One region of the Streptomyces sp. NPDC001549 genome, then DNA from elsewhere that is predicted to be linked to it. Evidence: riboswitches for the same ligand, from Rfam matches in the RefSeq annotation. Region 1 holds a riboswitch; each other region holds the start of a gene.
What was found. A riboswitch is a leader RNA that binds a small molecule or an ion and turns the genes downstream of it on or off. The one in region 1 is predicted to bind thiamine pyrophosphate.
Positions count from the first base shown of each region.

Region 2: linked by a shared signal. The riboswitch ahead of thiC (phosphomethylpyrimidine synthase ThiC) and the one ahead of ACFY04_RS27710 (thiamine ABC transporter substrate binding subunit) in region 1 are both predicted to bind thiamine pyrophosphate.
Region 3: linked by a shared signal. The riboswitch ahead of thiO (glycine oxidase ThiO) and the one ahead of ACFY04_RS27710 (thiamine ABC transporter substrate binding subunit) in region 1 are both predicted to bind thiamine pyrophosphate.

Region 1 covers NZ_JBIAVJ010000019.1:88,525-98,538, reverse strand. Annotated here, with positions in the region: gene ACFY04_RS27720 (phosphatidate cytidylyltransferase) at 1-668, shown strand, start outside; gene rlmN (23S rRNA (adenine(2503)-C(2))-methyltransferase RlmN) at 762-1,874, shown strand; TPP riboswitch at 1,934-2,043, shown strand; gene ACFY04_RS27710 (thiamine ABC transporter substrate binding subunit) at 2,127-3,227, shown strand; gene ACFY04_RS27705 (ABC transporter permease) at 3,323-4,939, shown strand; gene ACFY04_RS27700 (ABC transporter ATP-binding protein) at 4,939-5,982, shown strand; gene ACFY04_RS27695 (cytochrome P450) at 5,979-7,226, opposite strand; gene ACFY04_RS27690 (NAD(P)/FAD-dependent oxidoreductase) at 7,294-8,697, opposite strand; gene ACFY04_RS27685 (ferredoxin) at 8,694-8,957, opposite strand; gene ACFY04_RS27680 (hypothetical protein) at 9,079-9,717, opposite strand; gene ACFY04_RS27675 (hypothetical protein) at 9,818-10,014, opposite strand, start outside.
Region 2 covers NZ_JBIAVJ010000021.1:53,263-63,276, reverse strand. Annotated here, with positions in the region: gene hisC (histidinol-phosphate transaminase) at 1-524, opposite strand, end outside; gene ACFY04_RS29335 (LacI family DNA-binding transcriptional regulator) at 886-2,001, shown strand; gene ACFY04_RS29330 (metallophosphoesterase) at 2,287-3,615, shown strand; gene ACFY04_RS29325 (hypothetical protein) at 3,764-4,582, shown strand; gene ACFY04_RS29320 (DUF4240 domain-containing protein) at 4,628-5,212, shown strand; gene thiC (phosphomethylpyrimidine synthase ThiC) at 5,323-7,110, opposite strand; TPP riboswitch at 7,105-7,250, opposite strand; gene ACFY04_RS29310 (YibE/F family protein) at 7,290-8,789, shown strand; gene ACFY04_RS29305 (SsgA family sporulation/cell division regulator) at 8,892-9,341, opposite strand; gene ACFY04_RS29300 (IclR family transcriptional regulator) at 9,439-10,014, opposite strand, start outside.
Region 3 covers NZ_JBIAVJ010000001.1:299,091-309,104, forward strand. Annotated here, with positions in the region: gene ACFY04_RS01425 (Rv2175c family DNA-binding protein) at 1-108, opposite strand, end outside; gene ACFY04_RS01430 (NAD(P)/FAD-dependent oxidoreductase) at 304-1,524, opposite strand; TPP riboswitch at 1,606-1,717, shown strand; gene thiO (glycine oxidase ThiO) at 1,715-2,893, shown strand; gene thiS (sulfur carrier protein ThiS) at 2,890-3,090, shown strand; gene ACFY04_RS01445 (thiazole synthase) at 3,096-3,890, shown strand; gene pknB (Stk1 family PASTA domain-containing Ser/Thr kinase) at 4,209-6,125, shown strand; gene ACFY04_RS01455 (deoxyribonuclease IV) at 6,135-6,992, shown strand; gene ACFY04_RS01460 (DUF4396 domain-containing protein) at 7,084-7,641, shown strand; gene ACFY04_RS01465 (sulfite oxidase-like oxidoreductase) at 7,672-8,304, opposite strand; gene bfr (bacterioferritin) at 8,478-8,954, shown strand; gene ACFY04_RS01475 (bacterioferritin-associated ferredoxin) at 8,961-9,227, opposite strand; gene ACFY04_RS01480 (class II 3-deoxy-7-phosphoheptulonate synthase) at 9,401-10,014, opposite strand, start outside.

The DNA of each region.
Region 1 (10,014 bases):
GGCTGCAGGAGCAGAAGGGCATCAAGGCCCCCCTGGTCCCGCTCGCGGTCGGCGGCGCCGCCATGGTCATCGCCGGATACGTCCGGGGGGCCGAGGGCGCCTGGGTCGCCATGGCCCTGACCGTGCTGGCGGTCCTGGTGTGGCGGATGACCGAACCACCCGAGGACTACCTCAAGGACGTCACGGCGGGCGCCTTCGCGGCGTTCTACGTGCCCTTCCTGGCCACCTTCGTCGCGATGCTGCTCACCGCCGACGACGGTCCCCAGCGCGTGATCACCTTCCTGCTCCTGACCGTGGTCAGCGACACCGGGGCCTACGCGGTCGGCTGGCGCTTCGGCAAGACCAAGCTGGCGCCGCGCATCAGCCCCGGCAAGACCCGCGAGGGACTGTTCGGCGCGGTGGCCTTCGCGATGGCGGCCGGCGCGCTGTGCATGGAGTTCCTGATCGACGGCGGCTCCTGGTGGCAGGGCCTGCTGCTGGGCCTCGCGGTCGCGGTCAGCGCCACCCTGGGTGACCTGGGCGAGTCGATGATCAAGCGGGACCTGGGCATCAAGGACATGGGCACCCTGCTGCCGGGACACGGCGGCATCATGGACCGGCTGGACTCCCTGCTTCCGACGGCCCCCGTGGTGTGGCTGCTGCTGGCGGCCTTCGTCGGCACCGGCTGACCTGCGAAAAGGCGTCGCAGGACGCCGGGCGGTTACTCTTGCAAGGCGCGCTGCTTCTGCGGCGCGCCTTTCGTCTTACAAGGAGTACCTGCCATGGCCCGCCCCGTTCCGGGAGAGCTCACCTTCGTCGCCCCTCGCGGAACCAAGAAGCCGCCCCGGCACCTTGCCGACCTGACCCCGGCCGAGCGCCGCGAGGCGGTCGCCGCGATCGGCGAGAAGCCGTTCCGGGCCAAGCAGCTCTCCCAGCACTACTTCGCCCGGTACGCGCACGACCCGGCCGAGTGGACCGACATCCCGGCCGGCTCGCGGGAGAAGCTCCAGCAGGAGCTGCTGCCGGACCTGATGAGCGTCATCCGGCACATCTCGTGCGACGACGACACCACCCGCAAGACCCTGTGGAAGCTGCACGACGGCACGCTCGTCGAGTCCGTGCTGATGCGCTACCCCGACCGGGTCACCATGTGCATCTCCTCGCAGGCCGGCTGCGGCATGAACTGCCCGTTCTGTGCCACCGGCCAGGCGGGCCTGGACCGCAACCTGTCCACCGCCGAGATCGTGCACCAGATCGTCGACGGCATGCGCGCGCTGCGCGACGGCGAGGTCCCCGGCGGCCCGGCGCGGCTGTCGAACATCGTCTTCATGGGCATGGGCGAGCCGCTCGCCAACTACAACCGCGTGGTCGGCGCCATCCGCCGGCTCACCGACCCGGAGCCCGACGGCCTGGGCCTGTCGCAGCGCGGTATCACCGTCTCCACCGTCGGCCTGGTCCCGGCAATGCTGCGCTTCGCCGACGAGGGCTTCAAGTGCCGTCTGGCCGTCTCGCTGCACGCGCCCGACGACGAGCTGCGCGACACCCTCGTCCCCGTGAACACCCGCTGGAACGTCCGCGAGGTGCTCGGCGCGGCCTGGGAGTACGCCGAGAAGTCCGGCCGCCGGATCTCGATCGAGTACGCCCTGATCCGCGACATCAACGACCAGGCCTGGCGCGGTGACCTCCTGGGCAAGCTGCTCAAGGGCAAGCGTGTGCACGTCAACCTGATCCCGCTCAACCCGACGCCGGGCTCCAAGTGGACCGCCTCGCGGCCCGAGGACGAGAAGGCCTTCGTGGAGGCCATCGCCCGCCACGGCGTGCCGGTGACCGTACGGGACACCCGTGGCCAGGAGATCGACGGCGCGTGCGGCCAGCTGGCCGCCTCGGAGCGCTAGATTCCGCTTCTGTTCGATGCGATTCGGCCACGGGGTACCCTGTGGCCGAACCAAATTTCATATTCCGACAGGGGAGCGCCACAGCGCTGAGAGTGCGGTATCCGTCATCCGCAGACCCTCTGAACCTCGCCCCGGTCATTCGGGGTAGGAAGTTCGGTCACCACTCTTGCTGTTGCGCCCTGCCCGGCGTCCGCTCTCGCAGCGCCGGGCAGGGCCGCGTCTTCTCCTGGACATCCCAGGAGGAATTCACCAATGAGCACCACCAAGAAGCTGGCGGGCGTCGCACTCGCGGCCGCGCTGGGCGTGACCACGCTCAGCGCCTGCGGCGGCGGCGACGCCAAGGACAAGGCCGCGGGCGCGAGCGACGCCCCGAAGTCCAAGACCGTCACGCTCGTCTCCCACGACTCCTTCAACGTGACCGACACGGTCCTCAAGGAGTTCGAGCAGCAGAGCGGCTACACGGTCAAGGTGCTGAAGTCCGGGGACGCGGGCGCCGCGCTGAACCAGGAGATCCTCACCAAGGGCTCCCCGCGCGGTGACGTCTTCTTCGGCGTGGACAACACCCTCCTCTCGCGCGCCCTCGACAACGGCATCTTCACCCCGTACGAGGCCAAGGGCCTGGCCGAGGTGAAGCCCGAGTACGTGCTCGACAAGGAGCACCGCGTCACCCCGATCGACTCCGGTGACATCTGCGTCAACTACGACAAGGCGTACTTCGCCGAGAAGAAGATCGCCCCGCCGCAGACGCTGGACGACCTGATCAAGCCGGAGTACAAGAACCTCCTGGTCACCGAGAACGCCGCGACCTCCTCGCCCGGCCTCGGCTTCCTGCTCGCCTCCGTCGGCAAGTACGGCGAGGACGGCTGGAAGGACTACTGGAGCAAGCTGAAGGCCAACGGCGTCGAGGTCGTCGACGGCTGGGAGCAGGCCTACAACGAGCGCTTCTCCGGTTCCGCGGGCGGCAAGAAGGCCAAGGGCGACCGCCCGCTGGTCGTCTCCTACGCCTCCAGCCCGCCGGTCGAGGTCCTGTACGGCGAGCCGCAGCCGGCCGAGGCCCCCACGGGCGTCTCCACCGGCACCTGCTTCCGCCAGATCGAGTTCGCGGGTCTGCTCAAGGGCGCCAAGAACGAGGAGGGCGGCAAGGCCCTGGTGGACTTCCTGGTCAGCAAGAAGTTCCAGGAGGACATGCCGCTCCAGATGTTCGTGAACCCCGTGACGAAGGACGCCGCCCTGCCGGAGCTGTTCACCAAGCACGGCGTGGTGGTCGAGAAGCCGGAGAACGTGGCTCCCGAGACCATCGCCAAGAACCGTGAGCAGTGGGTCAAGGCATGGACCGCGCTCGTCGTGAAGTAAGCGGTACCAAGGAGCCGGGCGTGGCGCCGGGGGACGCCGCGCCGGGCTCCGGCCCCCGCGAGGGGGCGCGGGCGACCGCCGTGCGGCTCGCCCTGATGGCCGTCCCCCTCGCCTTCTTCGGGCTGTTCTTCGCCTACCCCGTCGCCGCGATCGTCGGGCGCGGCCTGAAGACCGGCGAAGGGTGGCAGTTCGGCCGGTTCGCGGAGGTGCTGTCCCGGCCCGATATCGCCGACGTGCTGTGGTTCACCACCTGGCAGGCGTTCGCCTCCACCCTGCTCACCCTGCTGATCGCACTCCCCGCCGCGTACGTCTTCGCGCGCTTCGAGTTCCCGGGCAAGCAGCTGCTGCGCGCCGTGGTGACCGTTCCCTTCGTGCTGCCGACCGTGGTGGTCGGCACCGCCTTCCTCGCGCTGCTGGGGCGGGGCGGCCTGCTGGACGAACGGGTGGGCGTCCGGCTCGACACCACCGTCTGGGCGATCCTGCTCGCGCACGTCTTCTTCAACTACGCCGTTGTCGTCCGCACGGTCGGCGGGCTGTGGGCCCAGCTGGATCCGCGCCAGGAAGAGGCCGCCCGGGTGCTGGGCGCCGGGCGGTTCACGGCCTGGCGGCGGGTGACGCTGCCCGCGCTCGCCCCGGCGGTGGCCGCCGCCTCGCTGATGGTGTTCCTGTTCACCTTCAGCTCCTTCGGCGTCGTACTGATCCTCGGCGGACCCTCGTACTCCACCTTGGAGGTGGAGGTCTACCGGCAGACCGCGCAGCTCCTGGACCTGCCGACGGCGGCCGTCCTGACGATGGTGCAGTTCGCCGCGATCGGCGCGATCCTCGCCGTGCACGCCTGGACCGTCCGCAAGCGCGAGACCGCGCTGCGGCTGGTCGATCCGGGCCGTACCACGCACCGGCCGCGCGGCTGGGCGCAGCGCACGCTGCTGGGCGGGGTGCTGCTGACCGTCGCACTGCTGATCGTGCTGCCGCTGGGCGTGCTGGTCGAGCGGTCCTTCGGCACCCCCGGCGGCTACGGCCTCGGCTACTACCGGGCCCTGCAGGACGCGGGCGCCGGTGGCGGGACCTTCCTGGTGGCCCCGCTGGAGGCGATCTGGAACTCCCTGCAGTACGCGTTCGCCGCCACCGCGATCGCCCTGGTCATCGGGGGACTGGCGGCCGCGGCCCTGACCCGGCGCGCGGGCCGCTTCGTACGCGGCTTCGACGCGCTGCTGATGCTTCCGCTCGGGGTGTCCGCGGTGACCGTGGGCTTCGGCTTCCTGATCACCCTGGACGAGCCGCCGCTGGACCTGCGGACCTCGTGGATCCTGGTGCCGCTGGCGCAGGCCCTGGTGGGTGTCCCCTTCGTCGTACGGACCATGCTGCCGGTGCTGCGCGCGGTGGACGGGCGGCTGCGGGAGGCCGCCGCGGTCCTCGGCGCGTCGCCGCTGCGGGCCTGGCGGGAGGTGGACCTTCCGCTGGTGCGGCGGGCACTGCTGATCGCGGCCGGGTTCGCCTTCGCCGTGTCGCTGGGGGAGTTCGGCGCGACCGTGTTCATCGCGCGGGCGGACCGGCCGACGCTGCCGGTGGCCGTGGCGCGGCTGCTGGGGCGGGCCGGAGAGCTGAACTACGGGCAGGCGATGGCCCTGAGCACGATTCTGATGCTGGTGTGCGCGGTGTCCCTGCTGCTGCTGGAGCGACTGCGGCCCGACAAGACCTCCGGAGAGTTCTGATGACACTGCTTCAGCTGGAGGGGGTGTCGGTCCGCTTCGGTGAACGCGCGGCCCAGTACGCCCTGGACGGCGTGGACCTCGCGGTCGCCGAGCACGAGGTCGTGTGCGTGCTGGGGCCGAGCGGAAGCGGCAAGTCCACGCTGCTGCGGGTCGTCGCCGGACTCCAGCAGGTGTCCGCCGGCCGGGTGTTGCTGGGCGGGGCCGACCAGGCCGGTGTACCCGTGCACCGGCGGGGCGTGGGCCTGATGTTCCAGGACCACCAGCTCTTCCCGCACCGCGACGTCGGCGCGAACGTCTCCTTCGGGCTGCGGGTGCGGGGAGCCGGACGGGCCTCGTCCGCGGACCGGGTCGCGCAACTGCTGGAACTGGTCGGGCTGCCCGGGGCCCAGGGCCGGGCGGTGGCCTCCCTGTCGGGCGGCGAGCAGCAGCGGGTGGCGCTGGCCCGGGCGCTGGCACCGTCGCCGCGGCTGCTGATGCTCGACGAACCGCTGGGGCAGCTGGACCGGGGGCTGCGGGAGCGGCTCGTGGTGGAGCTGCGCGGGCTGTTCGCCCGGCTGGGCACGACCGTGCTGGCCGTCACGCACGACCAGGGCGAGGCGTTCGCCCTGGCCGACCGGGTGGTGGTGATGCGGGACGGCCGGATCGCGCAGGCCGGGACCCCGCTGGAGGTGTGGCAGCGGCCCGCGTCGGAGTTCGTCGCGCGGTTCCTCGGCTTCGAGAACGTGGTCCCCGCCGTGGTCTCCGGCACGCGGGCCGCCACCGCGTGGGGCAAGGTCCCGGTACCGCCCGGATCGCCCGAGGGGGAGCAGCGGCTGCTGATCCGCCCGGCCGGCGTCGTGCTCTGCGCGTCGGGCCTGCGCTGCGAGGTGGTCTCCCGCACCTTCCGCGGCACGCACGTCGCGCTGCTGCTGCGGCCGGAGGCGGGACCGGTGCTGGAGGCCGAGTGCGGGCTGGCGGGGGCGCCGGCCGTGGGGGACCGGGTCGAGGTGGCCTTCACCCCCGCCGAGGTGGTCGTACTGCCTGATCGGCAGGACACCCCCTAAGGCCGGATGCCGTCGCACGCGATCGGCAGGTGGCGCGGGCCGCGCAGGACCGCGTTCTGGCGGTACTGGGGCGGGTCCTCCAGCAGCCGCGGATTCTCCAGCCGGCGGGCCAGCTCGCTCAGCGCCAGCTGGGCCTCCTGCCGGGCCAGCGGTGCCCCGAAGCAGCTGTGGATCCCGCTGCCGAGGCCGAGGTGCTGGATGTCCTTGCGGTCCGGGTCGAAGCGGTTCGGGTCCTCGAACCGCTTCGGGTCGCGGTTCCCGGAGGCCAGCATCAGCCACAGGGACGCGCCCTTGGGGATGGTGACACCGGCGACCTCGATGTCGGAGAGGGTGGTGCGCTGGGGCAGCAGCTGCACGGGCGGCTCGTACCGCAGCAGCTCCTCGACGATCGGGACGGCCAGGTCCGGATCGTCGCGCAGCCGCTGGAGGACCTCCGGGTGGCGCAGCAGCGTCAGCATCCCGTTGGTGATGAGGTTGACGGTGGTCTCGTGGCCCGCGATCAGCAGCAGCGCGGAGGTGCTGAGCGCCTCCATGGTGGTCATCGCGCCGTCCGGGCCGTCCGCCGTCGCCAGCTGGGACAGCATGTCGTCGCCCGGCTTCTTGCGGCGCTCCTCGATCAGCCCGGCCAGGTACATGCCCAGCTCCATGCGGGCGTCCATCGTTCCCTTGCCGTGCTGCGTGGGGTCCGCGTCCGGGTCGGGGTCCAGGCTGGCGGCCAGGGTCTCCGCCCACACGTGGAAGCGGGGCTCGTCCTCGCGGGGGATGCCGAGCAGCCGGCAGATGACCGAGACCGGGAAGGGGTACGCGAACTGGTCGACGAGGTCGATCCGGTCCATCTGCCCGGTCTCCACGATGCCGTCGATGAGCCCGGAGACGAGGCCGCCGAGTTCGTCGCGCATGTCGTGCACCCGGTGGGGGGTGTGCGGCGGCCCGAACGGCCGGTTCGTCATCCGCCGCAGGCGGTCGTGGTCGGGCGGGTCGAGCTTGAGGAAGGACGGGGGCAGCGTCGCCCCCTCCTCGTCGGACTGGCCCCCCAGCGGATCGTCCCCGGTCGCCTTCAGGTTCTTGGCGTCGGAGCTGATCCGCGGGTCGTGCAGGAGGCTGTGGATCTCGTAGTACGTGCTGATGACGTACGGGCCGTCCCCGTCGTGGGAGACCGGCGTCTTGCGGAGTTCCTCGTACAGCGGGTACGGATTCGCGCGGTTCGCGTAGTCGATGATCTCCCGCAGCAGGGCTTGTGTCATGACGGGTCCTCGTGATCCTCGGGGGAGGGCGCGGTGCGGCGCGGCCGGTGATGCGCGGGGGCGAAGGTCATCGTCCGGGAGTGAAGGTCATCTTCCGGTCCGCCGGCGAATAGCCGCTCAGCGTGATGGTCGGCCCGTGGGTCGGGACGGAGGGGTCGGGGAAGTCGGCCGGCAGCGCCTTGGCCCCCTCGGGCCGGCGGTCCACCGTGGAGAACGTCGGCGGGAACGGCGCGGTGGCCTCGATCTGCTGCTCGTAGAACGGCAGCCAGCGGCAGTTGTCGAAGGTGACGGCGGCGATCAGCCGCCCCTGGTACCCGTACACGGCCGCGAACCTGCGCTCGGCGAGCGAGCCCTGGGTGATGAGGATCTCGGTCCCCATCGGCGGTACCCCGACCGACTTGATGTTCACGCCGAACTGGGAGGACCAGAACGCCGGAACCCACAGGTGGGGGCGGCGGTCGGCGCTCACGCTGAGCATGTTGTGCGCGGCGGTGTCGGCCTGGGCGACGGCGTTGCCCCAGTGCTCCAGCGACAGGAACTGGTAGCCGAACAGGGCGTGCGGGGAACGTGCCACGTCACCCGCCACATAGATGTCATCGGTGACGATGCCCCGGACGTCGAAGGCCCGGCAGCCCGCGTCGCAGGCGATGCCCCGCGGACCCGCGCCCAGCCCGGACCCGGCGAGCCACTCGGTGTTGCGCTGCGCGCCCAGCGAGACGACCACCACGTCCGCCTCCACGGTGGACCCGTCGGAGAAGTGCGCGGCGCGGACCCGCCCGGAGGGGTCGCCCTCCAGCGAGGTCACCATGATTCCGGTACGCAGGTCGACGCCGTTCTCGCGGTGCATCTCGGCCGCCACCGCGCCGATCACCCCGCCCAGCGCACCGACCAGCGGCGCCTCGCCCCGTTCGGCGACGGTGACGTCCAGGCCTCGCTCCCGGCACGCGGAGGCGATCTCGGACCCGGTGAACCCGGCTCCGATGACCAGCACCCGGCGGGGACCGGCGGCCAGGGCACGCTGCAGCCCTTCGCCGTCGTCGCGGGTGCGCAGCACGAAGACACCCTTGAGGGCGCCTTCCTCCGCGTTGGGCCAGGGCCGGGCGCGTACGCCGGTGGCGATCAGCAGCCGGTCGTACTCGACCTCGTCGCCGTTGCCGAGCTTGACCCGGTGCCCGGCCATGTCCAGGCCCGTGGCCGGGACCCCGAGGCGCCAGTCGGCGTCGATGGCTCGGCGGCGGGGGAGCGCGGTGTGGTCGGCGACCGCATTGCCCAGCAGGACCTGCTTGGACAGCGGGGGCCGGTCGTACGGCTCGTACGGTTCGTCGCCGATCATCGTGAGCGAACCGGCGAAACCCTTCTCGCGCATGGTCTCGGCGGCCCGCAGGCCGGCCAGGGACGCGCCGACGACGACGATGCGGCCCTCGCGCTTGAGGCGCTCCAGGGATCCGTCGTGTGTTCCTGCACCGGTCACCGCGCGCCTCCGGAACGAGATCCGGCGCCGGCCACGGCTTCCGGGGCCACCATGTTCGCCATGTCCTCGTCCGTGATCTCCAGAAGGATGGCCTGCACGGGACACGCGGCCACGGCACGCATGACGTCCTCGCGCTGCTCCGGATCCGCCTCCGGGTTGTAGAGCAGCGACTCGTCGCCGTGCATGGCGAAGACATCGGGAGCGAGGAAAGCGCACTGGGCGTATCCCTGGCAGCGGTTGAGGTCGACGACAAGCCTCATGACGGTTCTGCCTTTCCCTTGGCCGTTCATCCCCGTCACCCCCCGGAGCCCCCGGGTCCTCCCTTCCCACCAGCATGCACGCGGCACCCACAGGCTGCCTGCCGGAGTGAGGATCCCCAGGTCAGGGCGAGTCTGTGGAGGTAGGAGGCCGACGGGCGGTGCCGCGCCGGACGCGCAGGACGTACACGCTGAGGATCAGCGCCCAGGCCGGGAACAGCAGCTCGGACCAGGGCACTCCGGAACCGATCACGAGCAGGAGCAGGCCGACGACGGTGCCCAGCAGGGCCAGCGGCCGCGGGAAGACGCCGAGCATCCGCCCGATGGTCGAGGTCGCGAGGACGAAGACGGCCGCCATCCGCATGGCGTACGTCGCGAGGAGCGTGTAGGCGTAGTGGCGGCCGAAATCGGAGGGCGTGCCCTCGGCCAGCACCGTGCCCGCCGCCGCGGCGGAGGCGAACAAGGTGGCCACGAAGACGAATCCGCTGCCGAGGAACACGGTGGCGACGAACCGGTCCTCGGCCGCACCCGTGTGCGCGCGCAGGGCACCCATGAACCAGAGGAAGAAGATGCCCGCGAAGGGCACGATCTCCAGTGCCACTTGGACCGCCCAGCGCTTGTCCGGGTCGACGGGTGCGTCGGCGACGTTGCCCGGGACGGCGATCCGCATCAGGACGATCGCCGCCCCGAGCAGCACGGCGAAGGCGATTCCGGCCATCCCGGCCGCGCGTGGCGTATCGAGCCGATCGGTCGTGGGACTCACGAACCCCTCACTCTCTCCCCTGGTCCAGCAAGCGGCAGTCACTGCCGCGCCACCACCGGGGGGCGGCCGACCGGGTGAGGGAGCCCGGCGGGCCGGCGGGTCAGCCGACCGGCTCCGGCACCGGGTCGGCCGCCGCTTCGTCGGCCCCCTCGTGCTTGCCGTACCAGGCGACCGCCACCGCTCCGGCGACGGCCAGGACGAAGCCGAGGACCGCGAGCCAGGCCAGGCCTGGGCGGGAGGCGTCGCCGAGCCACAGGACGCCGATCGCGCCGGGGAGGACCGTCTCGCCGACGACCA
Region 2 (10,014 bases), on a different contig from region 1:
TCCAGCTCGGCGCGGCGCACGGCCGTACCGGTGGGGTTGTTGGGGTTGCAGACGAAGATCAGCCGGGTCCGGTCGGTGATCGCCGCGGCCATCGCGTCCAGGTCGTGCACGTCGCCGTCGGTCAGCGGGACCCGCACCGAGGTCGCGCCCGAGATCTGCGTGATGATCGGGTAGGCCTCGAAGGAGCGCCAGGCGTAGATCACCTCGTCGCCCGGGCCGGCGGTCGACTGGATCAGCGACTGGGCCACACCGACCGAGCCGGTGCCCGTGGCGATGTGCTCGACCGGCACGCCGAAGCGCTCGGCGAGCTCGTTCACGAGGCCGGTGCAGGCCATGTCGGGGTACCGGTTGAAGTTCCCGGCCGCGGCGACCGCGGTCTCCAGCACGCCCGACAGCGGCGGGTACGGGTTCTCGTTCGAGGACAGCTTGTACGCGACAGGCCCTCCCGCGGCAGCCGGCTTGCCGGGCTTGTATGTCGGAATGCCGTCCAGCTCGGCGCGCAGCTTCGGGCTCTTCTCGCTCACCGCAGGTCCTCCTCGACCGTCCCGTACGACGTCGCCGTCGACTCAATACTGCTCACCTTATGAGGATTCCGCCGTTCCGAGAATGGGGGCGCCAGGAATGCGGGGGAGCGCACGCATATATGCGCGCGCCGGTGGCCTGCGCCGTGGCGCGCATCCCTCGTGCAGGTGAGTTGAGAACGGCCCGAGATCGCATCGTTTTGGCATGCCCGGACCCGACGACAAGCTCCACACTCACCCTCAGCGATCAAACACCTTCATTTCCAAGGTCATTGGGGGTGGCGAACCATGCAGAAACGTGCCTGTCAACGCCTGCATATGCACCCAGACCACCCTCCCCACCGAGCCCTACTATCGGCTCGCGATGACAGCAGCAGGGAAGCATCAGGTGAGCCGGACCGAGACCACCCGGCGGGCCGCCGGCCGACAGGGCCGGGCCGGCATCAGGGACGTGGCCGCAGCGGCGGGCGTCTCCATCACAACCGTCTCCGACGCGCTCAATGGCAAGGGACGGCTGCCCGACGCCACCCGCCGCCACGTTCGCGAAGTGGCCGACCGGCTGGGCTACCGCCCGTCGGCCGCCGCCCGCACCCTCCGTACCGGCAAGTCCGGCCTCATCGGCCTGACCGTGACGACGTACGGGGATGAACCTTTCACCTTCACCGAATTCGCCTACTTCGCCGAGATGGCCAGGGCCGCCACCTCCGCCGCGCTCGCCCGCGGCTACGCCCTGGTCATCCTCCCCGCCACCTCCCGCCACGACGTGTGGTCCAACGTCGCCCTCGACGGCACCGTCGTCATCGACCCCTCCGACCACGATCCCGTCGTCACCGAACTGGTCCGCCAAGGTCTGCCCGTGGTCTCCGACGGCCGCCCCGCAGGCTCCCTCCCCGTCACCGCCTGGGTCGACAACGACCACGAGGCCGCCGTACTCGGCCTGCTCGACCACCTCGCCGCCGCCGGCGCCCGCCGGATCGGACTGCTGACGGGGACCACCACCGACACCTACACCCGGCTCTCCACGACCGCCTACCTCAGCTGGTGCGAGCGCGTCGGCCAGGACCCCGTCTACGAGTCCTACCCCGCCCACGACCCGTGCGCGGGCGCCGTCGCCGCCGACCGGCTCCTCGCCCGCCCCGACCGGCCCGACGCGGTCTACGGGCTCTTCGACCCCAACGGCACCGATCTGCTCGCCGCCGCCCGCCGCTACGGCCTGCGCGTCCCCGAGGACCTGCTGCTCGTGTGCTGCAGCGAGTCCACCGTCTACGCCAACACCGAGCCGCCCATCACCACCCTGTCCCTCAAACCCCGCCGCATCGGCACCGCCGTCGTACAGCTCCTCATCGACGCGATCGAGGGAGTGAACACCGGACGCCCTGTCGAGCAGGTCGTCCCGACCGAACTCATCATCCGTACCTCGTCACAGCGCAGGCAGCCCCGCACGACCGTCAGCCCGCCCCGTTCGCCGGCCCAGGACTGACCGACAGACCGTCCGGTCGGCCTGCCGAAGGACCGACCGAGGACCGTCCGAGGACCATCCGACGACCGACCGAGCCCCGACCAAGGACCGGCCGAGGATTTCAGCAACGCCGATATCGGGAGAAAGCGGTAGGAACGATCGGCTCCGCAAAGGATTCACCACCCCTGGTGCGTCACAGAGCGCGAGCCGCATTCCTATGATGGGCGCACGACATCACGGACCCTCCTCCCTGGAGGTCAGGAGGGTCCGCAGGTGTACGGCAGCGCGACGGTGGTGGAGGGGTCGATGACTCAGGGGGCCGGTCAGGGACCCGCGATGCGGACGGACACGCTGCGGGACTTCCGGGTTCCCGTCACCGAACCCGCCCTGTACGCCGTATCCACGTCCACCGGGCTGCCCGGCGAGCCTCCGGTGTACGGCGAGTACCCCGCGTACTACGAGGACGGCGCGCCGAACGTGCCCCCGCAGCCGGGCTACCCGCCGCAGGCGCCCGCACAGCAGCCGGCCGCACCGCAGGCGCCCGCACAGCAGCCGGCCGCACCGCAGGCGCCCGCGCACCAGCCGGCCGCACCGCAGGCGCCCGCACAGCAGCCCCCGTACCCCGACACGCGCCTCCACGCACGCCCCGACGCCGAACCGGCCCACGCGACGGCCCAGGGCCCTGACGAGGACGACCTGGAGGGCTACACCCCGACCTACCGGGACCTGCCCGTCATCGGCCGCGGCGCACTCGGCGGCCCCGGCGACACCGTCCAGGTCCAGTACGTGCCCCAGGACCACGCCGCGGGCCCCGGCCCGCTCTACGTCGTCGGCGACGTCCACGGCTACCTCGACGAGCTCGTCACCGAACTCCACGCCCAGGGTCTGATCGACGCCGAGCGCCGCTGGTCCGCCGGCAATGCCCGGCTCTGGTTCCTCGGCGACTTCACCGACCGCGGCCCCGACGGAATCGGCGTCATCGACCTCGTCATGCGGCTGTCCGCCGAGGCCGCCGCCGCCGGCGGCTACTGCAAGGCCCTGATGGGCAATCACGAACTCCTGCTCATCGGTGCCAAGCGGTTCGGCGACACCCCGGTCGTCTCCGGCGCCGGCACGGCCACCTTCCAGGCCGCCTGGCTCCTCAACGGCGGCCAGCGCACCGACATGGAGCGCCTGCAGGACGTCCACCTGCAGTGGATGTCCCGCCTGGACGCGGCCGTCCTGGAGGAGGGCCACCTGCTGCTGCACTCCGACACCACGGCCTACCTCGACTACGGCGACTCCGTCGAGGACGTCAACGACACCATCCACGAGCTCCTCAACCGGGGCGACGCCGACATCACCTGGGACCTCTTCCGCAAGTTCACCAAGCGGTTCGCCTTCCGCGACGAGGGGACCGGCCCGGCGGCCGTACGCGAACTCCTCGACACCTACGGCGGCAGCCGCGTCGTCCACGGGCACAGCCCCATCCCGTACCTGCTCGGCGAAGTGGGCACCGAGGACGGCGACGAGTCGCGCGGCCCCGAGGCCGTGGACGGCCCGCACGTGTACGCGGAGGGTCTCGCCATCGCGATGGACGGCGGGGTGACGATGGCGGGCAAACTGCTTGTCGTACAACTCCCGCTGAGCGACTGAGAGCTTACGGAGAGGGGTATTTCCGGAAAGCCCCTGTCACGGCGTGGCGTGGGCGCTCTACCATCGCTCTATCCGTAGCAGGCTCTCCTCCGTTTGTGCCGGCGCCCGGGTCTACGCGGGCATACCGGCTTCTACGGAGCATCGGGGGATGCACATGACCAGCGCTCCGCACCTGCTGACCGAAGACCGGCCGGAGTTCGATCGGCTCGTCGACGAGGCGCTGCGCGCCGCGCACGAGCGGCCCGAACTCGCCACCCTAGGCGAACGGCTGAATGCCGAACAGCTGCGCACCATGGCCCAGGGGGCCAGCGCCCTGCTGGCGGCCGCGGCCGCCGCCGAGTACGGCCACTACGTGAAGGTCCGCGAGGAACGACGCGACGAGGTACTGAACGGGCCCGGCACGACGGGCGACGAGTACGGCGCACAGGGCGGCGGTGGCGGCGCGGGCATCAGCGCCGTGGTCGCGGTCCTCGCGCCGGTCCTGGCGGGCACCGCCATGCTGATCTTCCTGCTCGTGGGCTACATCCTGAAGATGATCGAGCCTGAACCGGCCTTCGCCGAAACCATGCTGACGGCGGGTTGGCTCTTCGGCGGGCTCACCGCGGCCGCCCTGCTCGTCGCCGTGATCGGACTGCTGGTGACGGCCGTCCGCAACAGCGCGACCGAGGTGGCGGCGGACGAGACGGAGGCGATACCCGACGAGGTCGCACGGGCCCGCGAGGCCTGGCGGCACGCCCTGCTGGAGCGCGGCATCATGCCCTTCCTGCGGGACGCGCTGGCCGACCCGAGCGCAGGCCCCGGCTTTCCCACCCCCCGCACACCGGCGGCCGGCCGCATCCCCAACCTGGGGTACAGCCGTCCCGACTTCACCAGCCCGGGATCCCCGTCGGAGAGCCCCCGGCCCGGCTACACACCTCCGGACTTCACGAGTCCGGACTTCGGCGGACCGGAACACGAACCGGAGTGACGCCCGGCGCGGGGTGTCCGGCGCGCGCAGGGTTGTCATACCGGGATGGCACAGTCCACCGCCATGGACATCGACCGTTTCTGGCACATCATCGAGTCCGCACGATCCTCGGCCGCCACGGCCGGAGTGCCCTTCGACGAGGCCTTGGTGAGCCATCTCGCCGACTGCCCGGCTCAGGAGATCCTCGAGTACGCGGAACGCTTCGACGAGGTGCACGACGCCTTGTACCGCTGGGACGTGTGGGCTGCGGCGTACCTCGTCGGCGGCGGTTGCTCCGACGACAGTTTCATGGACTTCCGGGCAGGCGTGATCGCACTCGGCCGCGAGTGGTACGAGCGCGCGGCCGCCGATCCGGACAGCCTTGCGGGGCACCCGGCCGTCGTCGGGGCGGCACGGGCCGACCGCGACGAGACCCTGTTCCACGAGGAGGTGAACTACGCCGCCGCCGGCGCCTTCGAACGCGTCACCGGTGATGCGGACGCCTTCTACGCGGCCTGGGCCGAGCACCGGCCCGAGCGTGAGCCGGACACCGCAGCGGTCGACATGGGCGAGGACTTCGACTTCGACGACGACGGCGAGATGCACCGGCGGCTGCCGCGGTTGGCGAAGCTCTGCCTGGGCCCGAGCTAGTGCTGTGACCGGGCCAGGCCCGGGCTCGGACGACGGGACGGGCCCGCGGCTCCCCCCATGGGTCGCGGGTCCGTCCCGTGCCGTTCTTGTGCTTCTTGTGCTTGCTGCGCTCAGTCGGCCAGCGGCAGGTAGACGCGGCTGCCCGAGGCCGCGAACTCGGCGGACTTCTCCGCCATGCCGGCCTGGATCTCCTCCGCCTTCAGGTCGCCACCGTGCTCACGGCGGATGTCCTGCGAGATCTTCATCGAGCAGAACTTCGGACCGCACATGGAGCAGAAGTGCGCGGTCTTGGCCGGCTCCGCCGGGAGGGTCTCGTCGTGGAACTCGCGGGCCGTGTCCGGGTCGAGGGCCAGGTTGAACTGGTCCTCCCAGCGGAACTCGAACCGCGCGTCGGACAGGGCGTCGTCCCACTCCTGCGCGCCCGGGTGCCCCTTGGCCAGGTCCGCGGCGTGCGCCGCGATCTTGTACGTGATGACGCCGGTCTTGACGTCGTCGCGGTTGGGCAGGCCCAGGTGCTCCTTGGGCGTGACGTAGCAGAGCATCGCGGTGCCCCACCAGGCGATCATCGCGGCGCCGATACCCGAGGTGATGTGGTCGTACGCGGGCGCGACGTCCGTGGTCAGCGGGCCGAGCGTATAGAACGGCGCCTCCTCGCAGATCTCCTGCTGGAGGTCGATGTTCTCCTTGATCTTGTGCATCGGGACGTGGCCCGGGCCCTCGATCATCGTCTGGACGTTGTGCCGCTTGGCGATCGTGTTCAGCTCGCCCAGCGTCTTCAGCTCGGCGAACTGGGCCGCGTCGTTGGCGTCCGCGATCGAGCCGGGGCGCAGGCCGTCACCGAGGGAGTACGTGACGTCGTACGTCGCGAGGATCTCGCAGAGCTCCTCGAAGTTCGTGTAGAGGAAGTTCTCCTTGTGGTGCGCCAGGCACCACGCGGCCATGATCGAGCCACCGCGCGAGACGATGCCGGTCTTGCGGCGGGCGGTCAGCGGCACGTAGGGCAGCAGCACGCCGGCGTGGACCGTCATGTAGTCGACGCCCTGCTCGGCCTGCTCGATGACCGTGTCCTTGTAGATCTCCCAGGTCAGGTCCTCGGCGCGGCCGTCGACCTTCTCCAGCGCCTGGTAGAGCGGGACGGTGCCGATCGGGACGGGGGAGTTGCGCAGCACCCACTCGCGGGTGGTGTGGATGTTGCGGCCGGTCGAGAGGTCCATGACCGTGTCGGCGCCCCACTTGGTCGCCCAGGTCATCTTGTCGACCTCCTCCTCGATGGAGGAGGTGACCGCGGAGTTGCCGATGTTGGCGTTGACCTTCACCAGGAACCGCTTACCGATGATCATCGGCTCGATCTCGGGGTGGTTCACGTTCGCCGGAAGCACGGCGCGACCTGCGGCGATCTCCTCGCGGACGACCTCGGGGGAGACGTTCTCGCGGATCGCGACGTACTCCATCTCCGGGGTGATCTCGCCACGGCGGGCGTACGCGAGCTGCGTGACGGCGGCGCCGCCCCGGCCGCGGCGGGGCTGGCGGGGCCGGCCCGGGAAGACCGCGTCGAGGTTCTTGAGGCCGCCGCGCGGCGAGGTGTGCTTGATGCCGTCGTCCTCGGGGCGCACGGGGCGGCCCGCGTACTCCTCGGTGTCCCCGCGGCTGATGATCCAGTTCTCGCGCAGCGGCGCGAGGCCGCGGCGGACGTCGGTCTCGATCTGCGGGTCGGTGTACGGACCGGACGTGTCGTAGAGCGTCACGTCCTTGCCGTTGGTGAGGTGGACCTGGCGGACCGGCACCCGGAGGTCGGGGCGGGAGCCCGCCAGGTATCCCTTGTGCCAGCCGGGCTGGCGCTCGGTCTGGCCGTCGGCGTCCTGGCTGACGGCAGGCGTGCGTGCGTCCTGAATGGTCATGAGACCTGATCTCCCTACGCCGGCATTACCCGGTAACAGGTTCGGCGGTCGACGCAGCCTCTTCCCGTACGCATCTGTGATGCTCGTACGGTGATCAGCGTCCTCTCAGCCCGGTGCTCCGAGCTCCCGCGTTGTGCAAAGGTGCCCCCACGCTAGCGTCATCCATGGCGTGCTGAACAGTGGGCCCCCTCATCTCTTGCGATGATCTGCTGGTGACGCCCTCGCCGCAGCCCCCCATCGAGCACACAGAGCCCCATGGCCACAACGGCCACGCGCATGGGAGCCCCGGACCGTCCGACGGGCACGCGGACGGCCTCCCCGACAGGCCGTCCGACGGCCGTTCCGGCGGTGGCTCGGACGGCCACCTCCCGGGTCAGTCCCATGGCCACGGCCACGGCCACAGTCATGGCCACGGCCCGGCGGCCCCCGTCTCGAAGCACCTGCGCAAGGTCATCGCCGCCGTACTGATCCCCTTCGCCGTGGCCGTCTTCGCGGGCATGGTGGTGCTCTGGCCGGGCGGCGCCCCGGGCCACGAGCGCACGGGGGTGGGATTCGACCGGCAGACCCAGCAGGGCGTGGTCACCTCGCTCGAACAGGTCGACTGCAAATCCGTGAACGCCGCCCAGGTACCGACGACCGCGGCTCCCTCCACTCCCGAGGGCCGCCAGGCGCAGGCCGAGCAGACCGGCGAGTGCAAGAAGGCCACCGTCGAGGTCACCAGCGGCCCGGACAAGGGCCGCACCTTCGTGGAGGTCGTCCAGCCTGGCGCGCCACGGCAGTTGGAGGACGGCCAGGAGGTGGTGGTGGCGTACGCGCCGGACGCCCCCCGTGACCTCCAGTACTCGGTGATCGACGTGAACCGCAAGCTCCCGATGGCGCTGCTGGCCGGCATCTTCGCGGCCGCGGTCGTCCTCGTCGGGCGGATGCGCGGGCTGTTCGCGCTGGTCGCTCTGGTGGTCAGCTTCGGCGTGCTGACCCTCTTCATCCTCCCGGCCATCCTGCAGGGTTCGAACCCGCTGGTCGTCGCGGTGGTCGGGGCGAGCGCCATCATGCTGATCGCGCTCTACATGTGCCACGGGCTGACCGCCCGTACCTCGGTGGCCGTCCTGGGCACGCTCGTTTCCCTGTTGCTGATCGGGCTGCTCGGCTCCGGGTTCATCGACTGGGCGTTCCTCAGCGGCAACACCGACGACAACACCGGTCTGATCCACGGACTGTACCCGGACATCGACATGAGCGGTTTGCTGCTCGCAGGCGTGATCATCGGATCGCTGGGCGTGCTCGACGACGTGACGGTCACCCAGACGTCGGCGGTGTGGGAACTGCACCACGCGGACCCCTCGATGGGGCCGCGCGCGCTCTACCGGGCGGCCATCAGGATCGGCCGCGACCACATCGCGTCGGTGGTCAACACGCTGGTGCTGGCCTACGCGGGTGCCGCACTGCCACTGCTCCTGCTGTTCTCGATCGCGAACAGCAGCATGGGTTCGGTGGCCAACAGCGAGCTGGTGGCGGAGGAGATCGTACGGACCCTCGTGGGCTCGATCGGTCTGGTGGCCTCGGTCCCCGTGACAACGGCGCTGGCCGCGCTGGTGGTTTCCGCCGACCGACCGGGATCCCCGGCCGGTGCTCCGGCCACGGGGCCGGTCCGCGGCCGGGGCCGGCGGCGCAAGCGCTGAGCAGCCGATGGTCCGGCCGGTCGATCGGCCGGACCATCGGTCGGTCGGCCGGTCGGTCGGACCCGGTCAGCCGGTCGGACCCGGTCAGCCGGTCGGCCTCGGTCAGCCGGCGTTCTGTTCGTTCTGCTGCGATTCGGCGAGGATCTTGCCGAGAGCTTCGTCCAGGTTCTCCTCGAAGTCGCCCAGATTGCGCTCCTGTCCGAGCGGAACGATCCGGTCGGTGCGGTCGAGGAACGCGACGAGCGGCGCCGCGCTGGCGCGGAACAGGGCCCGGTCACCGCCGACCTGAAGGCGGATGTGGACGTCGGAGAGGTCCTCCGGGTGGGTGGGCGCGATGTGCACATCGCCGTCACCGCATGGCTTGTTGATGCCGTCGAGGAGGAGCTCCCGGCCGAACGCCCAGGTCACGGGCGCGTCTCCGGGAAGGTGGAAGGTCAGGCGGACTGCGTAGGGGTCGCGTGCGTCGTACCGGAGTTCCACCGGAATCCGGAACGAGAGCTCCTCGGAAACGAGGAAGCTCATCATGACCTCTGCCTGTACCGACTCGCGCATTGACTACCCCGCTGTAGTTGAAGTGGCCAGGAATGATCCCCCAGGACCCACTTGACAAGAGTGGTGGAAGCGGTAGCAGATCACAAGGAGTGAGTTTTCAGATACTGATAGAGAACGAGAGGGTGCTCAACAGCGCGCCTACTTCACTCCGTAGCCGATTGACTACATAGAGCAATCGTTCTTCTTGGTGGAGAGGTAGAGAAATGGCCATCGTCGCGACCGTATCGCCGGCCGTAATGGGGATGGCTGCGCAGATCGTGCCAAGGGCATATTCCTGGCGTTCGATCACCGGCTGCATTCGCCCGAGCGCCCCGATCCGGTTTTCCAGGGACCGGAGATCGCGGACGGTATAGGGGGTGATGGCCTCGACCGGATGACGGTCGTAGTACTCCCTGCGCGTCTTCTCGTCGAGTTGCCCGAGCAGGCACTGCCCGATGGCGTGCGCATGGCCGGTCTCACGGAAGTCAGCCCACTCCTCGCAGGCCGGGCTGGCCGGAGTGTCCGAGACACCCACGACCTCGATCTCACCCTCGCGGTAGACCGCGAAGTAGACGGGGGCCCCGACCGTGTCGCGGAAGTACGCGAGCGAGTCGAGGATCATGCTGCGACGTTTCTGCTGGAGTCCCCCACGGGCGAGCCGCTCCGCGGCCTCGCCCAGTACGAACACTCCGTG
Region 3 (10,014 bases), on a different contig from region 1:
GACCATCTGGCGGACCCGGGTCACCTCGATGTTCAGCATCTCCGCGATGTCGGGGAGGTACAGCCACGAGGGGACAAGGGCATCGATCTTTGCGTCAATCTCGGTCACAGGCACAAGCCTGCCATCTCGGACTGGCCGCCGGTACCTGGGCGACCCCGTCCGGGTCGCGGCCCGTACCGTGGCTCCGCCCCGGACCCGGTCCTCGAACACCGGCGGGGCTGGATTCCCAGCCCGTCCGGGGGGCACCTCCCAGCGGTGGCCGGGGGAGCTTGAGGACCGGATCCGGGCGGAGCCCGGCGGCCGTCAGGCCGAGGCCGACTTGAGGGGGACCGCGGGGTCGGAGACCTTGGCGGGGTCCACCTGCACCGCCGTCTCGATGAGCTTGCGGCCCTGCGCCAGGTCACGGGGGCGGCCCACGGCCAGGACGGCGACCAGCGCGCCCTCGCGCAGCCAGCACACCGACCAGGCGGGACCGGCCGGGTCCCCGCGCAGGAGCAGGGTGTCGGCCCCGCCGTGGTGTCCGGCGTACTGCACGAAGCGCCCGAACTGCTCCGACCAGAAATACGGCACCGGGTCGTAGACCTGGGCCGGCTCCCCGGCCAGGATGTTCGCCGCGACCGTCCGCGGCCCCTGGAGCGCGTTGTCCCAGTGGTGCACGAGCAGCCGCGTCCCGTACCGCCCGGACGGGAAGGAGGTGCAGTCGCCGACCGCGTACACCCCGGGCAGCGAGGTCCGCAGGTACGCGTCCGCGGTGACCGAGCCGTCGGGGCCGCGCTCCACGCCGGTCCCGTCCAGCCATCCGGTGGCGGGGCGCGCGCCGATGCCCACCACCACCGCGCCGGCGGGCAGCGTCCGCCCGTCCGCCAGCAGGACCCGCCCCTCCTCGATCCCGGCGACCTTCGCCCCGGTGATCAGCTCCGCGCCCGCCTCCTGGTACCAGCGCGCCATCGGCTCGGTGACCTCGGCGGGCAGCGCCCCCGCCAGCACCCGGTCCGCCGCCTCGACCACGGTGACCTCGCAGCCCGCCTCCCGGGCCGCGGTGGCGAACTCGGCGCCGATCCAGCCCGCCCCGACGACCACGGCCCGGGGCGACGCGGCCAGCACCGGGCGCAGCCGGGCCGCGTCGTCCAGGGTGCGCAGCAGGTGGACGCCCGGGACGCCCTCGGTCCCGGGGAGGGTCAGCGGCTGCGCGCCGGTCGCCAGTACGAGGATCCCGTACGGGACCGGTCCCGCCTCGGTGTCCAGCTCGTGGACGGCGGCGCGCAGTCCGGTGACCTCGACGCCGAGCCTGAGGTCGATGTCGAGGCCTTCGAAGTCCACGTCGAAGGCGGAGTCCTCGGCCTTGCCGAGGAGGACCGCCTTGGACAGCGGGGGGCGGTCGTAGGGCTGGTGGGGTTCGGCTCCCAGCAGGGTCACGGGGCCGGTGTAGCCCTGTTCGCGCAAGGCGACCGCGGTCTGGACCCCGGCCATTCCGGCGCCGACGACCACGATGCCGCGCTGATTCTGTTCCGTCTGCTCGCTCACGCCGCCACCCTAATCATCTGACGCTCCGTCAGGAATAGGTGCCGCCTTACCCGCCATCCACCGCCGGGTTAGTCTGGCCACCGTACCTATCGCGGGAGTCCGGCGCACCGGGCTGAGAGGGAGGCTGGCCGGCCTCCGACCGTACGAACCTGATCCGGGTCATGCCGGCGAAGGGAGGGGCTGGACGCCCATGCACTCATCCCGAACATCTCGGAAGGGATCCGACGTCCTCGTCATCGGGGGCGGAATCATCGGCCTGGTCACCGCCTGGCGGGCCGCCACGCGCGGACTGAGCACCGTACTCGCCGACCCCGCACCCGGGGGCGGCGCCGCCCAGGTCGCGGCCGGCATGCTCGCCCCCGTCACCGAACTGCACTACGGCGAGGAAGCCCTGCTGGGCCTCGGCCTCGCCTCCGCCGCACGCTATCCGCACTTCGCCGCCGAGCTCGCCGAAGCCAGCGGCGGCATGGACATCGGCTACCGCGCCTGCGGCACCCTCGCCGTCGCCCTCGACTCCGACGACCGCCTCCACCTGCGCGAACTGCACGCCCTGCAGCGTCGCTGCGGCCTGGAGTCCGAGTGGCTCACCGGCCGCGAGTGCCGCCGCCTGGAGCCCATGCTCGCCCCGGGCGTACGCGGCGGCCTGCGCGTCGACGGCGACCACCAGGTCGATCCCCGCCGGCTCGCGGCCGCCCTGCTGGCCGCCTGCGAACGCGCCGGCGTGACCCTCCACCGGGCCGGCGCGGAACGGCTGCTCACCACCGCCGACCGGGCGACCGGCGCCCTCCTCGACGACGGCACGGAGCTGCTCGCCGACCAGGTGGTCCTCGCCGCGGGCTCGTTCACCGGCCGGCTGGCGGGCGTACCGCCGGAGGTCGTGGCCCCCGTACGGCCGGTCAAGGGACAGGTCCTGCGGCTCACGGTACCGGCGGCGTACGCGCCGTTCCTGTCGCGGACCGTACGGGCCGTCGTACGCGGCAGCCACGTCTACCTGGTGCCGCGCGAGAACGGCGAACTCGTCGTCGGCGCCACCAGCGAGGAACTCGGCTGGGACACCACCGTCACCGCGGGCGGGGTCTACGAACTCCTGCGCGACGCCCACGAACTGATCCCCGGCATCACCGAACTCCCGCTCACCGAGACCCGGGCGGGACTGCGCCCCGGATCCCCCGACAACGCCCCGCTGCTCGGCCCGACCGACCTGCCGGGCCTGCACCTGGCCACCGGGCACTACCGCAACGGGGTGCTGCTGACCCCGCTCACCGGCGAGGTCCTCGCCGAGCTGCTGGCCACCGGCGAACTGCCGGAGATCGCGCGCCCCTTCACCCCCCGCCGGTTCTCCGCCGCACGTCAGGAGTCGTACGCATGACCATCTCCGTCAACGGCGAGCCGCGCGAGGTCGCGGCCGGCGCCACCCTCGACACGGTGGTCGCCACCCTGACCACCGCCCCCTCCGGCGTCGCCGCCGCACTCAACGAGACCGTGGTCCCGCGCGGGCAGTGGCCGGCCACCGTCGTGGGCGACGGCGACCGGGTCGAGATCCTGACCGCGGTACAGGGGGGCTGAGCGGCATGGCGGACGACCTCTTCACCCTCGGCGGGCGGACCTTCACCTCCCGCCTGATCATGGGCACGGGCGGGGCCCCGAGCCTGGACGTCCTGGAACGCGCCCTCGTCGCGTCCGGCACCGAACTCACCACGGTCGCGATGCGGCGGCTGGACCCCACGGTCCAGGGCTCCGTCCTGTCCGTGCTGACCAAGCTCGGCATCTCGGTCCTCCCCAACACGGCGGGCTGCTTCACGGCGGGCGAGGCCGTCCTCACGGCCCGGCTGGCCCGGGAGGCGCTCGGCACGGACTGGATCAAGCTGGAGGTGGTCGCGGACGAACGGACCCTCCTGCCGGACGGCGTCGAGCTGCTGGACGCCGCCGAGATCCTGGTGGACGAGGGCTTCACGGTCCTCCCGTACACCAATGACGACCCGGTGCTCGCACGGAAGCTGGAGGACGTGGGCTGCGCGGCGATCATGCCGCTGGGGTCCCCCATCGGGTCCGGCATGGGCATCCGCAACCCGCACAACTTCGAGCTGATCACGGAGCGCGCGTCGGTCCCGGTCATCCTCGACGCGGGCGCGGGCACGGCATCCGACGCGGCCCTGGCGATGGAACTGGGCTGCGCGGCGGTGATGCTGGCCTCGGCGGTGACCCGCGCGCAGGAGCCGGTCCTCATGGCGGCGGCCATGCGCGACGCCGTCTCGGCGGGCCGCCTGGCCTTCCGCGCGGGCCGCATCCCCCAACGCCGCTTCGCCGAAGCCTCCTCCCCCACGGAAGGCCGCGCCACCCTGGACCCGGAGCGGCCGGCGTTCTGAGGCGGGCGGGGCGGCGGCTTCGGTGGCCGGAAGCCCCTAGGGCGGAATCAGAGAGGTCTTGGGGGGTTTCCCGTCAGTCCCATCGTCCCTCCGTGTCGGGCCGGTCCCTCAAGGGCGCCCCTACGTCGCGTCACTGCGTGATGGCCTTCGGCCACCCTTGACCGACCGACCCGCCCCCCGAAACCCCCGCCGCACCTCGCCCGACCCCGCCCCGTCCGCTCCCGCCTTCCGCAGCCCCCGCCCCGCCCAGCGTCACAGGTGCGCTGCAAGGCGACCCGCCCAGGACGGCCGCCGCGCGGCGGCTCGTAGAATCGGCGGGTGGATACGACCCTGGATGACCCCCTCGTCGGGCGCGTGCTCGACGGCCGCTACCGCATCGACGCCCGCATCGCGGCCGGCGGCATGGCCACGGTCTACCGGGCCCTCGACACCCGCCTCGACCGCGTGCTCGCCCTGAAGGTGATGCACCCGGCCCTCGCCGCCGACGCCGCCTTCGTCGACCGGTTCATCCGCGAGGCGAAGTCCGTCGCCCGGCTCGCGCACCCGAACGTGGTCGCCGTCTTCGACCAGGGCACGGACGGGCCGTACGTGTACCTGGCCATGGAGTACGTCTCCGGCTGCACCCTGCGCGACGTGCTCCGCGAGCGCGGCGCGCTCCAGCCGCGGGCCGCCCTCGACGTCCTCGAACCGGTCCTCGCCGCCCTCGGCGCCGCCCACCGGGCCGGCTTCGTCCACCGCGACATGAAGCCCGAGAACGTGCTGATCGGGGACGACGGCCGGGTGAAGGTCGCGGACTTCGGGCTGGTGCGCTCGGTCGACTCGGTGACCAACACCACGGGCTCCGTCCTCGGCACCGTCTCCTACCTGGCCCCCGAGCAGATCGAGAACGGCATCGCCGACACCCGCGTGGACGTCTACGCCTGCGGTGTCGTCCTCTACGAGATGCTCACCGGCTCCAAGCCCCACCTCGGCGGCACCGCCGCGCAGGTGCTCTACCAGCACCTGCACGAGGACGTTCCGCCCCCGTCCGCCGTGGTCCCGGGGCTCGCCGTCGGGCTCGACGAGCTGGTCGCGCAGGCCGCCGCCCGCAATCCCGACCTGCGCCCCTACGACGCGGCCGCCCTGCTCGGCCTCACCCGTGAGGCCCGCGCGCTGCTCAGCGACGCCGAGCTGGACGCCGTACCCCCGCAGGCGCGCGCCGAGGAGCGCTCGTCCGCCGAGGACCGTACCGGGGTGATCCCGCGTCCGGTGGCCGCGCAGCAGCCCGTGCAGCACACCTCCCGCCTGGAGATGCCTCCGGCGCCGCCCGCCCCGCCCGCACACCGGCCGGCCGCCCTCGCGCGGCGGCCCCGTCGCGGGGTGCTGCTCGTCATCGCGGGCGTACTGCTCGCGCTGGGGCTCGGGGCCGGCGTCTGGTACATCAACTCCGGGCAGTTCACCAAGGTCCCCAACCTGCTGGGCAAGACCGAGGCGCAGGCCCGCTCCCAGCTGTCCTCGGCCGGGCTCGGGGTGAAGGGGGTGGACCGGAAGTTCAGCGACGCCTTCGACCGCGGGACGGTGATGAAGACCGATCCCCCGGGCGGCCGGCGGATCCGCGGCAACGACGCGGTGACCATCACCATCTCGCGCGGCCCCGAGCTCGTGGCCGTGCCCAACCTGAAGGGCCGCCCCCTGGAGGAGGCCAGCGCCGAGCTGACGCAGTCCGGGCTGGCGCCCGGCATGGTGACGCAGGCCTTCAGCCAGGACATCGCCCAGGGTTCGGTGATCAGCACCAATCCGGCGGGCGGCGAGAAGCGGGCGCCCGACACGGCGGTCTCGCTCGTCGTCAGCAAGGGCCGCCCGGTGCCGGTGCCGAGCGTGACCGGGATCCCCGCCGATCAGGCGAAGGCGACCCTGGAGGCCCTGGGCCTCAAGGTCGCTACGGCTCCCGAGCAGGTCAACGCTCCCTTCGCGGCCGGTACGGTCGCCAACCAGTCGGTCGGCGCCGGCACCCAGGCCGCGGCCGGCGACACGGTCACGCTGACCGTGTCCAAGGGCCCCCGGCAGATCCCGGTCCCGAACGTGACCGGCCAGGACGTGGACGCGGCCCGCAAGGCGCTGGAGGCCGCCGGCTTCAAGGTGAAGGTGGACCGGCCGCTGATCTCCTTCAGCAACACGGTCGACACCCAGTCGGTGCCGGCCGGGCAGACCGCCCCCGAGGGCAGCACGATCGCCATCAAGACCAAGGGGCTGTAAGCCGTAATGATGCGCAATCCAGTGGGCGGGCACGTCCCCGTTGCCGGGGGGCTCGCCTCGGTCGGCCTGACCTACGCCCGGGAGATGGGGGCGGAGGCCGTCCAGGTCTTCGTCGCCAATCCGCGCGGCTGGGCCACCCCGGTCGGCAATCCGGCGCAGGACGAACGGTTCCGGGCGGAGTGCGCGGCCGAGTCGATCCCCGCGTACGTGCACGCCCCGTATCTGATCAACTTCGGCTCGCACACCGAGGCGACCGTGGAGAAGTCGGTGGAGTCGCTGCGCCATTCGCTGCGCCGCGGCCGGGAGATCGGCGCGCTCGGGGTGGTCGTGCACACCGGGTCGGCGACCGGAGGGCGCCCGCGGGAGGCAGCGTACGCGCAGGTCAGGGAGCACATGCTGCCGCTGCTGGACGAGCTGACGCATGACGACGACCCGTTCCTGCTGCTGGAGTCCACGGCCGGGCAGGGCTCCTCGCTGTGCTCGCGCACCTGGGACTTCGGGCCGTACTTCGAGGCGCTCGACCATCACCCGAAGCTGGGGATCTGCCTGGACACCTGCCACATCTTCGCGGCCGGTCACGATCTGGCGGAGCCGGGCGGGACGAAGGTGATGCTGGACCTGCTGGTGGACACGGTGGGCGAGGGCCGGCTGAAGCTGGTCCACGCGAACGACTCCAAGGAGGGCGTCGGCGCCCACAAGGACCGGCACGCCAACATCGGCCAGGGCCACATCGGCCGGGACGCCTTCGCGGAGCTGTTCACGCACCCCGCGATGGACGGCGTGCCGCTGATCACCGAGACGCCCGGCGGCAAGGAAGGGCATGCGGCGGACGTCGCGCTGCTGAAGGAGCTGCGCGGCCCGCAGTGATCCACGAATCCCTTGAGGAATACCCCTAGGGGGTATACGGTTCCGTCCTGTCGACGGGACCGCTGCCCGGCGTTCCCACGAGGGGGTTGTCATGGAGCACATACACGAGGGGCACGAGGGTCACGAGGACCGCGAAGGCCACGAGGCGCACCACGGCCACGGACCCGCGCACGAGCACGACGCACCGGCACACGCGCACGGCGCCGGCGGTCCGGTCAGCTGGGGCATGGCCGCCCGGGCCACCCTCCACTGCCTCACCGGATGCGCCATCGGCGAGGTGCTCGGCATGGTCATCGGCACCGCGCTGGGCTGGGGGAACGTCCAGACGATGATCCTGGCGATCGTCCTCGCGTTCTTCTTCGGCTACGCGCTCACCCTGCGCGGGCTCCTCGCCGCCGGCGTCGATCTGCGTACGGCCATCCGGGTGGCGCTGGCCGCGGACACCCTTTCGATCGCGGTCATGGAGCTGATCGACAACGGGGTGATCGCCCTGTGGCCCGGCGCGATGGACGCGCACCTGTCGGAGCCGCTGTTCTGGATCGTCCTGGCGATCTCGCTCGCGGCCGCCTTCGTGATCACGACCCCGGTCAACAAGTGGATGATCGGCCGCGGCAAGGGTCACGCGGTCGTGCACCGGTACCACCACTGAGCGAGCCCGGCCTGACCGGCAGGGCACCCCCTACAGTTCGGGGCCCTCCCCGGGCTCCTCCTGGTACGAGTAGCGCTGCTCGCGCCACGGGTCGCCGATGTTGTGGTAGCCGCGCTCCTCCCAGAAGCCGCGGCGGTCGGCGGTCATGTACTCGATGCCGCGGACCCACTTGGGGCCCTTCCAGGCGTACAGGTGCGGGACCACCAGCCGTACCGGGAAACCGTGCTCGGCGGTGAGCAGTTCACCGCCCTCGTGGGTGGCGAAGACGGTCCGGTCGGAGGCGAAGTCGGCCAGCCGCAGGTTGGAGCTGAAGCCGTACTCGGCCCACACCATCACGTGCGTGACCTGCGGCGCGGGGGGAGCCAGGGCGAGGACCTCACGGGCGAGCACACCGCCCCATTCGGCGCCCTGCATGCTGAACTTCGTGACGCAGTGCAGATCGGCCACGACGGAGTCGAACGGCAGGGCCGTGAACTCCTCGTGGTTCCAGCAGTGCTTGTCCCCGTCGGCCGTCGCGCCGAAGACGCGGAACTCCCAGCGGTCCGGCTTGAACTTGGGTACGGGCCCGTAGTGGGTGACCGGCCAGCCCCTCTGCAGCCGCTGCCCCGGTGGAAGCTCCAGCTGCTCTGCTCCCGGAGATTCCCGGCTTTCCGGCTGACCCATGACTCCATGGTGACAGACTGGGCAGGGTGGTCATGACCAGGTCTTGGCCGATTCGGGCAAGTCGCGGTAACTCCCACTAAGGAGGCACTTACTGGACGGTCTCCGGCGGCGGTGCAAGGATGCGCGCAACTGCCCCGTCACATAGCTGACATTGCCTGGAAGGAGCCTCTGCGATGCAGGGCGACCCCGAGGTCCTTGAGTTTCTGAACGAGCAGCTGACCGGCGAGCTGACGGCCATCAACCAGTACTGGCTGCACTACCGCATCCAGGACAACAAGGGCTGGACCAAGCTCGCCAAGTACACGCGTGAAGAGTCCATCGACGAGATGAAGCACGCGGACAAGATCACCGAGCGCATCCTGATGCTCGACGGCCTGCCGAACTACCAGCGCCTCTTCCACGTGCGCGTCGGGCAGACGCTCACGGAGATGTTCCAGGCGGACCGCCAGGTCGAGGTCGAGGCCATCGACCGGCTCAAGCGGGGTATCGAGGTCATGCGCGGCAAGGGTGACATCACCTCGGCCCGGCTCTTCGAGGAGATCCTGGAGGACGAGGAGCACCACATCGACTACCTCGACACCCAGCTGGAGCTCATCGACTCCCTGGGCGAGCCGCTCTACATCGCGCAGCTGATCGAGCAGCCGAGCTAACCGGCTCTAGGCCGCTTCCGCCAGCTCCGCCGAACGGGCCCCACCCGGCTCCGCAGCGAGCACGGCCGCCGTCTGGCCCTTCTCCAGCAGCTCCCGGCGGGGGCACGCCCCACGGCCGAGGATGCCCTGGATGGTGCGCACGCACGATCCGCAGTCGGTGCCGGCCTTGGTGGCCGAGGCGATCTGGCGCGGGGTGCAGGCCCCGGCAGCCGCGTGCTCCTTGACCTGACTGTCGGTGACACCGAAGCAAGAGCAGACGTACACGCGGTTCACCTCCCAGGGCGGAATGGTTCAACGGTTCAGCGGTTCGACGAGCCATCCCCATTTCGGTGAGGCTTACCTAACCGTACCCAAAGTTAGGGTCGCCTAAAAGCCCTGGATACGACAGTGGGGCGCGGATCACATCGATCCGCGCCCCACTGTCGTACGAAGGTACTGACTGATCCCTACTGGTCGCGGTACATCTCGGCGACGAGGAACGCCAGGTCCAGGGACTGGCTGCGGTTGAGCCGCGGGTCGCAGGCCGTCTCGTAGCGCTGGTGCAGGTCGTCGACGAAGATCTCGTCGCCGCCGCCCACGCACTCGGTGACATCGTCACCGGTGAGCTCGACGTGGATGCCGCCCGGGTGGGTGCCGAGGGCCTTGTGGACCTCGAAGAAGCCCTTGACCTCGTCGAGCACGTCGTCGAAACGGCGCGTCTTGTGGCCGGAGGCCGCCTCGAAGGTGTTGCCGTGCATCGGGTCGGTGACCCAGGCGACGGTCGCGCCGGAGGCGGTGACCTTCTCGACCAGCTCGGGGAGCTTCTCGCGGACCTTGTCGGCGCCCATGCGGACGACGAAGGTCAGCCGGCCCGGCTCGCGCTCGGGGTCCAGGCGGTCGATGTACGTCAGCGCCTCGTCCACCGTGGTGGTGGGGCCGAGCTTGATGCCGATCGGGTTGGCGATCTGCGAGCAGAACTCGATGTGCGCGTGGTCCAGCTGGCGGGTGCGCTCACCGATCCAGACCATGTGGCCGGAGGTGTCGTACAGCTTGCCGGTACGCGAGTCGGTGCGGGTCAGCG